One region of the Rahnella sp. BIGb0236 genome, then DNA from elsewhere that is predicted to be linked to it. Evidence: predicted binding sites of a transcription regulator. Region 1 holds the regulator's gene; the other holds the start of a gene.
What was found. Region 1 encodes Fur, which represses iron uptake genes when iron is present. Its sites were predicted from a motif close to ATAATAATGAGAACNACTATCAA; they were not measured.
Positions count from the first base shown of each region.

Region 2: sodA (superoxide dismutase [Mn]) is a predicted target of Fur. The motif match lies at 4,388-4,410, and genes of this name have one in related genera.

Region 1 covers NZ_SOAO01000002.1:369,724-375,643, reverse strand. Annotated here, with positions in the region: gene nagE (N-acetylglucosamine-specific PTS transporter subunit IIBC) at 1-60, shown strand, start outside; gene glnS (glutamine--tRNA ligase) at 252-1,922, shown strand; gene EDF78_RS05235 (OprD family outer membrane porin) at 2,344-3,765, shown strand; gene chiQ (ChiQ/YbfN family lipoprotein) at 3,779-4,114, shown strand; gene fur (ferric iron uptake transcriptional regulator) at 4,245-4,700, opposite strand; gene fldA (flavodoxin FldA) at 5,014-5,541, opposite strand.
Region 2 covers NZ_SOAO01000004.1:96,749-102,668, reverse strand. Annotated here, with positions in the region: gene fdxH (formate dehydrogenase subunit beta) at 1-232, opposite strand, end outside; gene fdnG (formate dehydrogenase-N subunit alpha) at 245-3,292, opposite strand; gene fdhD (formate dehydrogenase accessory sulfurtransferase FdhD) at 3,438-4,280, shown strand; gene sodA (superoxide dismutase [Mn]) at 4,489-5,109, shown strand; gene EDF78_RS10160 (methyl-accepting chemotaxis protein) at 5,378-5,920, shown strand, end outside.

The DNA of each region.
Region 1 (5,920 bases):
CTGGCCAGCGGTTCTGTGGTCGCCGGTCAGAGCAAGCTGTTCGACATTCAGGGCAAATAACGTCTCTGAACGGCTGACATTGAAAAGTCCCCTGACGGGAAGAGAGCGATCTCTTCCCGTTTTTTATTGTTTCAGAACAGACGGCACAGAGATAACCACGATTTTATGCAACTAACGGTTGTTTCCCGACGTGGCTTGTTGGAACATAAGCGGTTATCCGTAGAGTCAATGTTGCGTAGAGGAATTGCACAATGAGTGAGGCTGAAGCCCGCCCAACAAATTTTATCCGTCAGATTATTGATGAAGATCTGGCGACCGGGAAACACAATACCGTTCATACCCGTTTCCCGCCTGAGCCAAATGGCTATCTGCATATCGGTCATGCGAAATCTATCTGCCTGAACTTCGGCATTGCGCAAGACTATCAGGGGCAGTGCAACCTGCGTTTTGACGATACCAACCCGGCAAAAGAAGACATCGAATTCGTTGAGTCGATCAAACACGACGTCCAGTGGTTAGGTTTCGACTGGAGCGGTGATATTCACTACTCTTCAGACTATTTTGATCAACTGCACGCTTATGCGCTGGAACTGATCAACAAAGGTCTGGCGTACGTTGACGAACTGTCACCGGATCAGATCCGTGAATACCGCGGCTCGCTGACGTCTCCGGGCAAAAACAGCCCGTACCGTGACCGTTCAGTGGAAGAGAACATCGCGCTGTTTGAGAAAATGCGTAACGGTGAATTTGCCGAAGGGGCTGCCTGTCTGCGTGCAAAAATCGATATGGCGTCGCCTTTCTTCGTGATGCGCGATCCGGTTCTGTACCGTATTAAGTTTGCAGAACACCACCAGACCGGCAAAAAATGGTGCATCTATCCGATGTACGATTTCACCCACTGCATTTCCGATGCGCTGGAAGGGATCACCCATTCGCTGTGTACGCTGGAATTCCAGGACAACCGTCGTCTGTACGACTGGGTTCTGGATAACATCTCCATTCCATGCCACCCGCGTCAGTACGAGTTCTCCCGTCTGAATCTCGAGTACTCCATCATGTCTAAGCGTAAGCTGAACCAGCTGGTGACCGAGAAGATTGTGGAAGGCTGGGACGACCCGCGTATGCCGACCGTTTCAGGTCTGCGTCGTCGTGGTTACACCGCCGCGTCTATCCGTGAATTCTGCCGTCGTATCGGCGTCACCAAGCAAGACAACAACGTCGAAATGATGGCGCTGGAATCCTGTATCCGTGACGATCTGAACGAAAACGCACCGCGCGCCATGGCGGTGATCAATCCGGTTAAAGTGATCATTGAAAACTTTACCGGTGATGACGTGCAGAGGGTGAAAATGCCGAACCACCCGAGCAAACCGGAAATGGGCACCCGCGAAGTGCCATTTACCCGTGAGATTTATATCGATCAGGCAGATTTCCGCGAAGAAGCGAACAAGCAATACAAGCGTCTGGTGCTCGGCAAAGAAGTGCGTCTGCGCAATGCGTATGTGATCAAAGCAGAACGTATCGAGAAAGATGCAGAAGGCAATATCACCACGATCTTCTGTTCTTACGATATCGATACACTGAGCAAAGATCCTGCCGATGGCCGCAAGGTGAAAGGCGTGATCCACTGGGTTTCGGCGTCAGAAGGCAAACCGGCGGAGTTCCGCCTGTATGACCGTCTGTTCAGCGTCGCCAACCCGGGTCAGGCAGAAGATTTCCTGACCACCATCAACCCGGAATCTCTGGTGATTTCCCACGGTTTCGTGGAGCCATCACTGGTGGCTGCACAGGCTGAAATCAGCCTGCAGTTCGAGCGTGAAGGTTACTTCTGCGCCGACAGCCGCTACTCAAGCGCTGAACATCTGGTGTTTAACCGTACCGTTGGCCTGCGTGATACCTGGGAAAGCAAACCCGTCGTGTAAGCCTTCAGTGTCAGATGATAAAACGCAGCTCCGGCTGCGTTTTTTTTTGCCTGTGATAATCGTAATGGGTTTTGTTTCTCGTCGCGAATTAATGTATTTCCTATGCTTGCTTTTTAAACGATGTAGCGCGAGCTGTTGTATTGCTGAAACGTTTAAACTGTAGGGTTATTTTATTTAATTGCTTGTTTTAGTTATTTATTCAGTTAATCCACTGCTTTAATTCTTTCCTGAGACCCTCTGTAACACTTTTTCATCTTTATGTGCACTTTGTCATATTTCGGCGATCAATGATGAATTACTCATTGATAATTCGCGTCGCGAAAAATATTCTAAACCTGTTTTATACGGTTACGCCTCTGGCGGCCGCTTTTTATACCCGTTTGGGTTTTGCTCGTTTTTTTAGTCAACATGAGGAATCTCTATGCACAAGCACCGTAACAGGGGCAGGGGATCGGCTTACCTGAAACCTGCGATATATTCCCTGGCCGGCACCTTACTGGGTGGCGGAATGATGTTCGCTGAAGATGCCAACGCGGCAGGTTTTATTGATGATTCAACGCTGACCGGCGGCGTGTATTACTGGCAGCGTCAACGTGACCGCAAGGACATGGATCCGGCGAGTGACAGCTACAAAGACTATACAACCAACCTTTCCCATTCTACCGCTAACCTGAACCTCGACTTTTCTTCCGGCTATGCCTGGGACATGTTTGGTATTGATATCGCCGCTTTCACGGCAATTGAAATGGCCGAAAGCAGCGAGAGCGGACACCCCAACGAAATCGCCTTCTCCAACAGCAACCGCGCGTACGACGAAGATTATTCCGGCGATAAAAGCGGCATCAGCCTGTATAAGGCCGCCGGTAAATTCAAATACGGCGGATTCTGGGGACATGCGGGTTACATTCAGCCCACCGGACAAACGCTGATCGCGCCACACTGGAGCTTTATGCCGGGAACCTATCGCGGTGCGGAAGCCGGATATAAACATGATTTCGGTGATCCGGGTGAGTTGAGCTTCTCCTACATGTGGACCGACGAATACAAATCCCCGTGGCATCTGGAAATGGATGATTTCCGCCAGAATGACAAAAAGACCGGCGTTTCTTATCTTCACTCGGTCGGGGCGAAATACGATTTTAAAAATGATTTCGTGCTGGAAGGCGCATTTGGTCAGGCTGAAAGTTATGTTGACCAGTACTTTGCCAAGGCCTCTTACAAAATTGATCTGATGGGCAATCCGCTGACCACCAGCTATCAGTTCTATGGTGCAGAAGATCGCATCAGTGACAAGAATGATCCGAACAGTCTGTATGACGGACTGGCATGGCTGCAGGCGCTGACTTTCGGCTATACCACCGGTCAGTTTAACTGGCGTCTGGAAGGGACGATGGTGAAGGCCGAAGGGAATCAGGGTTACTTCCTGCAACGTATGACCCCGACCTATTCCTCTTCAAACGGTCGTCTTGACGTGTGGTGGGATAACCGTTCTGACTTCAACGCCAACGGTGAGAAAGCCGTGTATGCCGGCGTGCTTTATGATCTGGCGAAATGGGATCTGCCGGGCTTCGCGGTCGGTGGTTCGTACGTCTATGCGTGGGATGCCAAACCGAGCACCAATGCGGCCTACGATCAGAGCCAGCGCCTGAAAGAAAGCGCCTGGAGTCTGGATGCGCTGTATACCATTCAGGAAGGGCGCGCCAAAGGGACGCTGTTCAAACTGCATTACACCCAATACGACAACCACTCTGATCTTCCGAGCTGGAGTGGCGGGTACGGCAACATATTCCAGGATGAAAAAGACGTGAAATTCATTGTCATCGCTCCATTCACTATTTTCTGAGGTCGTTATGTCGATGAATAAATTACTGATGATTGTGATGTCGTCCGTGCTTCTGGCCGGTTGTGCACCTACCGCTGATCAGGCAGAAATCTCCAAAACGCGGGAAGATTACCGGACCTGTATTAATACGGCGGAAGGCGATGCGGACAAACTGGCATCCTGTCAGGTGATGCTCAACAAGCTGAAACAGGAAAAAGCACACCAGCAATTTGCAGAACAGGAGACAGTGCGCGTGGTGGATTATCAGCGCTGCCTTACCGCCCGTAAAACCGGAAACGGTCAGGCCTTTGCCGCCGATTGCGGGAAAATCTGGCAGGAAATCAGAGCGAATAACGCACCGGAAAAGTAACTCAACACCAGAACACGGATGCAGAAATCAAAACCCCGGCTTGCCGGGGTTTTTTGCCTCTGCCCTCTGCCAGATTGCAGACATAAAAAAACCGCTTTTCAGCGGTTAATTTAGTCAAAGCCCGTGCAGATTACAGCGCAGGTTTATCGTTATGCAAAGAGTCATCTTCACGGCAGTCGCCTGCTTCACAGTGGCCGTACAAATACAGACTGTGGTTGGTCAGTTTGATGCCATGTTTCTTAGCAATCTCACGCTGACGACCTTCAATATATTCGTCACGGAATTCAATCACACGGCCACAATCCAGACAGATCAGGTGGTCATGGTGATGTTGCTGGGTCAGTTCGAATACGGACTTGCCGCCTTCGAAGTTATGACGGGTGACAATACCGGCGTCGTCAAACTGGTTCAGAACGCGGTAAACCGTCGCCAGGCCAATTTCTTCACCCATATCAATCAGTTGCTTGTAAAGATCTTCCGCACTAACGTGATGACCTTCCGGCGCTTGCAGCACTTCCAGGATTTTGAGGCGCGGAAGCGTGACTTTTAAGCCGGCTTTCTTCAGTGCGGTGTTGTTGTCAGTCATGCGGATTCAGTCCTGTTACTATGTGCTAATCAAGTTGAGGCATGCAGCCTGTGGCATCGGCGGCACAAAATTATTCGTATAGTCTCTTCGTTTAACGCAAATGTGCCAATTCTCGTCAACGACAGCCTGTTAATAAAGATCACAAAGTGCCGGTCACATTTGGAATGCAACGACTTGATCGATAGAAAAAACAGATGAACTCAGTGTACCTTGATACGACTGAAAGTTACAATTTTGTAGCAGTTAAATTGTTAATTTCAGTAATAGTTTGGCCCTTCAATTGTAGAATAAATCCTCAGGGCCAACAGGGTTTTTAGCCAATAATTTCAGAAAGGCTGAGTTCTTCTGTGATCTGTTTTACCCAGGCATCAACACGTTCGTTGGTCAGTTCTGGCTGACGGTCTTCGTCAATTGCCAGCCCAATGAAGTGCTTATCGTCTGCCAGGCCTTTGGATGCTTCGAAGTGGTAACCTTCGGTTGGCCAGTGACCGACAATCACCGCGCCGCGTGGCTCAATGATGTCGCGCACGGTACCCAGTGCATCGCAGAAATATTCGGCATAGTCTTCCTGATCGCCACAACCAAACAGCGCGACCAACTTACCTTCGAAATCTATCTCTTCCAGCGTTGGGAAAAAGTCGTCCCAGTCACACTGCGCTTCACCGTAATACCAGGTTGGAATGCCGATCAGCAAAATATCGAATTTTTCCAGATCCTCTTTGCTGCTCTTCGCAATGTCATGCACCTCTGCAACATCTTTACCCAATTGCTTCTGGATCATTTTTGCGATGTTTTCGGTGTTACCTGTATCGGATCCAAAGAAGATACCTACAACGGCCATAAGATTACCTAACCTCTTGTTCTAAATGAAGTGCCCTGCATCGCAGGCAATAATAATGCAGATGATAGCAAACTCGCGAGGCGGAGAATATGCTTCCGGCCGCCTTCTTGACTGGGAAATAAGTTTATCGGGCAATATTTTAAAGTGTTATCGCCTTTGTGTGTTTTCCAAAACCGCCAATAAACCTCAAACTTATTGAGGTTAAAAGCAAAGTTGAGAAATAAGTCGACACAATACTAAATTTCGAGCACATCCCGCCGATAGATGATGCGAGAGCAATCTCAACATAATAAAGAAATCGATGCCCGGAGAGGTGTTCAAACATGTCCTGGGGCACTTGCCTGCTGGTTACCTGTCTTGATTCTCCGCATCCCCGTCA
Region 2 (5,920 bases), on a different contig from region 1:
TCCAGGATTTCGCGCTGAGATCCATCGGGTTGTCGTACACGCCGCTATTGATACCCACTTCATCGCGCAGGTCGTTCCATTCGGAACAGGCGACCTGACAGCCTTTACAGCCGATGCAGGTGGTAACGTCGATCAGTTTCGCCACTTCCTGCTGATGGTCACGGGCACGCGGTGCAGGCGTGAACCCGTTGGTTGCGGACTTACGAAGTATGTCCTGAGATTGCATTGCCATAATTCGCCTCCGTTAGACCTTTTCCACGTTAACCAGGAACGCCTTGAATTCCGGCGTCTGCGAGTTAGCGTCACCGACTGACGGCGTCAGCGTGTTGGCTAAATAGCCCTTACGCGTCGCGCCTTCAAAACCCCAGTGGCACGGGATGCCAATGGTGTCGACGTGCTTACCGTCGATGGTCAGCGGCCGGATGCGTTTGGTCACCACGGCTTTCGCCACGATGAATCCGCGCTTCGAAGAGATTTTCACCTCATCGCCCTGCGCAATACCCTTCGAGGCGGCCAGACCTTCGCCGATCTCGATAAACTGTTCAGGCTGCGCGATGGCATTCAGCAACGCATGTTTGGTCCAGTGGCGGAACAATTCGGTGATCGAATAGGTGGTCGCCACATACGGGAAATCTTTGGCAGTGCCCATATTTGGCACGTCGCTGGCAAAAATACGGGCGACCGGATTGGAAATCACCGCCGGATGCAGCGGGTTGGTGCCAATCGGCGATTCGATCGGTTCGTAATGCTCAGGGAACGGGCCGTCCGCCATTTTGTCGGTCGCGAATAAACGCCCGACGCCTTCCTGTTGCATGATGAACGGTCCGACGCCGGAACCCGGTGCAGCAGCGCTGTAATCCGGGACATCAAAACCAATCCATTTCGCGCCATCCCAGCGGATGATTTCGCGTTTTGGATCCCACGGCTGACCCTGCGGGTCGGCGGAGGCGCGGTTATACAGAATGCGGCGGTTGAGCGGCCAGCACCATGCCCAGCCGGACGTACAGCCCAGACCGGACGGATCGGCGTTATCGCGGCGCGCCATCTGGTTACCGGCTTCGGTCCAGCTACCGGCGTAAATCCAGCAGAAACTGGCGGTGGTGCCGTCGTTTTTCAGATGGGCAAAGGTCGACAACTGCTGACCTTTTTTCGCCAGCAGATTGCCCTGATCGTCATGAATGTCGGCCAGGGCTTTACCGTTGGCTTCGCGGGCAATTTCTTCCGGCAGCGGGTCGAGCGGATCCTGATAATCCCACGCCATATTCATTACCGGCAGCGGATTGGCACCGCCTTCCTGCTGATACAGCTCGCGCAGTTTCATAAACAGACGGGCGATGATTTTGCCGTCGTGCAGCGCCTCACCCGGCGGCTCAGACGCCTGGAAGTGCCATTGCAGCCAGCGGCCGGAGTTCACAATCGAACCATTTTCTTCCGCAAAACAGGAAGACGGCAGGCGGAACACTTCGGTCTGAATATCGGCGGTCTGCACGTCGTTCATCGCGCCGTGGTTCTGCCAGAAGTTCGAGGATTCGGTCACCAGCGGGTCGATCACCACCATGTATTTGAGTTTCGAAAGCGCGCGCGAGGATTTGTTTTTGTCCGGGAAAGCCGCCAGCGGGTTGAAGCCCTGCACGATATACCCGTTCAGTTTGCCTTCGGTCATCAGCTCGGCCTGTTGCAGCACGTCGTAGCTTTTATCCCATTTTGGCAGCCAGTCAAAGCCCCAGTCGTTTTCCGCCGTGGCGTGATCGCCCCAGAAGCTTTTCATCATACTGACGAAGAAATTCGGCGTGTTTTTCCAGAAATTGACCTGCCCGTCCACCAGCGGTGCCGGCGTGATCTGTTGCAGATAATCGGCGAAATTCGTCTGTTTTTCCGATGGCAACGGCATATAGCCCGGCAGGTTCAGCGACAGCAAACCGAGGTCGGTGTAACCCTGAATATTGGAGTGACCGCGCAGTGCATTGACGCCGCCGCCCGGCATCCCGATGTTGCCGAGCAGCAACTGGATCATCGCCGCACAGCGGATGATTTGCGCGCCGCCGGTGTGGTGCGTCCAGCCCAGCGCATAGAGGATGGTCGAGGTTTTATCGCGCGCGCAGGTTTCCGCCAGAATCGAGCTTATCAGCAGAAAATCTTCTTTCGAGGTGCCGCACAGGCGCTCAACCAGTTCCGGCGTGTAACGGGAAACATGCTCTTTCAGCAGATTCCACACACAGCGCGGGTCCTGTAAGGTTTTATCCTGTTTCGCGAAGCCTTTTTCATCGAGCTGATAGTGCCAGCTTTCTTTGTTGTAGGATTTTTTCGCCGCATCGAAACCGCTGAACAATCCGTCATTAAATTCGTAGTCTTCACGCACCAGCAGGCTGGCGTTGGTGTATTCCCGGACGTATTCAGTCTGAATTTTATTGTGGGTGATCAGATAGTTGATCATGCCGAGCAGGAAGGCGGTGTCCGAACCGGCGCGGATGGGCGCATAGATATCGGCCACGGCGGCGCTGCGGTTAAAGCGCGGATCGACGACGATGACTTTGGCGTTATTTTTGGTTTTGGCCTCAATCACCCATTTGAATCCGACCGGATGCGCTTCTGCCGCATTTCCGCCCATAATTAAAATGACGTTGGCGTTTTTAATATCGACCCAGTTGTTGGTCATCGCGCCGCGACCAAAGGTCGGGGCCAGTGCCGCCACGGTCGGGCCGTGACACAGCCGCGCCTGACAGTCGATCGCCACCATGCCCAGTGCGCGGGTAAATTTCTGATCCAGCAGACCGGTTTCGTTGCTGGCCGCCGACGAGCACAGCATGCCGGTGGTCAGCCAGCGGTTTACGGTGACGTTGTTTTCATTTTTCTCGACGAAATTGGCGTCGCGGTCATCTTTCATCAGGCGGGCGATACGGGAAATCGCCTCATCCCAGGAGATACGCTGCCATTTGTCAGAGCCGGGCGCGCGGTATTCCGGATATCTCAGACGGCCTTCACTGTGGATGTAATCCAGCACGCCTGCGCCTTTCGGGCACAACGAGCCACGACTGACCGGATGATCGGCGTCACCCTCTACGTGGAAGATATTTTCAGTGACGTTTTTCGCGCCGTCGCCCTGGCTGTAAATCAGCATGCCGCACCCGACGGAACAGTACGTGCAGTTGTTGCGGGTTTCACGGGAGCGAAGCAGTTTGTATTGGCGGGTTTCCGCCAGCGCCATTGTCGGAGTGAATCCTAATAATGCCGCTGTGGTGCCGGCCATACCGCCAGCACATATTTTGAATAATTGTCTTCTGCTGACTTGCATGAAAGACTCCTTCCCATCATTTGTTAACACATTGCTTTTCAAATTGCCGCTTTCACGAACAAACCCGGAAGCGGTAAAATTAAGGCCTAAAGTCCTGACAGTTTGTACGGCTTATGTAGCCGGAATGTTTATAAGGTTATTGCCAATGGATGTCCATCAAGTAAAAGAACTGGGCGAAAAAGATGACAAAAAAGTGACTCAGATCATCGGAGCGAGCCAAAAACCGGTGATGCAGCGCGCTCATCTCAATGAGCCTGAAGATGACTGGATTGCTCAGGAAGTCCCCGTTGCGCTGGTCTATAACGGGATTTCGCATGTGGTAATGATGGCGTCCCCGAAGGATCTGCAAGCCTTTGCGCTGGGCTTTTCGCTGTCAGAAGGGATTATTGAATCCGCCAGTGATATTTACGGGATGGAAGTGACACCAAACTGTAACGGGATTGAAGTTAATATCGAGCTGTCGAGCCGCCGTTTCGCCGGGCTGAAAGAGCGCCGCCGCGCCATGGCTGGCCGCACCGGTTGCGGCGTCTGCGGTATCGAGCAGTTAGGTGATCTGTTCCGCCCGCTCGCGCCGCTGCCGTTCACCCAGATTTTTGAACTGGCGAATCTGGATAAGGCACTGCATCAGCTGAAATCCGTGCAGGAAATCGGCCAGCTCACCGGCTGCACGCACGCCGCCGCGTGGATCACGCCGGAAGGTGAACTGACTGGCGGCTGCGAAGACGTGGGCCGTCACGTGGCGCTGGATAAAATGCTGGGTGTGCGGGCAAAACAACACGACTGGAAAGCCGGCGCCGCGCTGGTCTCGAGCCGCGCCAGCTATGAAATGGTGCAGAAAGCCGCGATGTGCGGCATCGAAATTTTGTTCGCCGTCTCCGCCGCCACCACGCTCGCGGTAGACGTTGCCGAAAAATGTAACCTGACGCTGGTCGGTTTCAGCAAACCGGGACGGGCAACGGTGTATACGCATCCGCAGCGGTTGCGCTGACCGGCTAAGCACCGCGTGCCTTTAGACAATTTAGGATTGTTTGTGATTATCTGGTTCTAAGCCCCGTATAACAGAGGCTTACAGGGCATGGCAGAAAGCGTGGAGCATAGATAATCATTTTCAATATCATTTAATTAACTATAATGATCCGACTGATTACGCGGTGCTCACAATGAAAGTGCCGCCCTACACTATGGAGACGATGAACATGAGTTATTCACTGCCATCACTGCCTTACGCATACGACGCACTCGAACCGCATTTCGACAAAGAAACGATGGAAATCCATCACACTAAACACCACCAGACTTACGTGAACAACGCGAACGCTGCGCTGGAAAGCCTGCCGGAACTGGCTGCACTGCCGGTTGAAGAACTGATCACCAAACTGGATCAGGTTCCTGCAGACAAGAAAGTTGTTCTGCGTAACAACGCAGGCGGCCACGCTAACCACAGCCTGTTCTGGAAAGGCCTGAAAACCGGCACCACCCTGCAGGGCGAACTGAAATCTGCGATTGAACGCGATTTCGGCAGCGTTGACGCTTTCAAAGAAGCGTTTGAGAAAGCAGCTGCAACCCGTTTCGGTTCAGGCTGGGCATGGCTGGTACTGAAAGATGGCAAACTGGCCGTTGTTTCTACCGCTAACCAGGACAGCCCGCTGATGGGCGAAGCGATTTCTGGTGCTTCCGGTTACCCGCTGCTGGGTCTGGATGTGTGGGAACACGCTTACTACCTGAAATATCAGAACAAACGCCCTGACTACATCAAAGCCTTCTGGGCCGTTGTAAACTGGGACGAAGCAGCAAAACGTCTGGCTGAAGCGAAGTAATTTCGCGCTGCCGCCCGTAACGGGCAAGATGTTTTCGCGTATGGCGGGTCGGTGACCCGCCTTTTTTATGTCCTGAATTTGTTCGCCTGATCACTGTTATACAGAGAATTATCCTCCCGATTTTCATCATTTTCAGACCCCGCTCGCATTAATCAAAAATACGCCACACATCCTATAAAGTTTATGAAACAGCCTACCGATAGATTGTTCACAAAGGCGTCACAAAACCGCATGTCTATTTAAAAGGGATGTTTGACGGAGAATGATTATGAGCAACGGATCGGGTCTTTCGCAGTGGATGAATAATCTTAAGGTCGGTACCAAACTGGGTCTGGGTTTCGGACTGGTGCTGATCATCGCCGCCATCATCACTGCGGCGGGAATGATTAAATTTAACGACATCAGCCAGCGTGCTGAAAAAGTCGATTTCAGTAATCAGATGAATGCGTTACTCAACGATGCCCGTCTCAGCCGGACGCTGTATCAGCTTAATTATGACCCGGCGTATCTCAAACAGAATCAGGACAAAATTACCGAACTGTCGCAGCTGATCGCTCAATCCAAAGACAAACTGGAATGGGATGCCGCCAGTCAGGCGAATCTTGATCAGGTGCCGGTAAAAATTCATGAATATCAGCAGGCGCAGGCCGCATTTAAAAAAGCGGTCGATCGCAAAGATGCAGTGCGGGCCAGCTGGAATCTTTCCGAAACCGAAGCCGTGGTAACGCGTTTGCAGGATCAGTTGCGCGTGGAAGATGCTGAGCCTTCCATTCGCCTGTCACTGGCCGAAGTGATTCAGAAGCTGATCAGC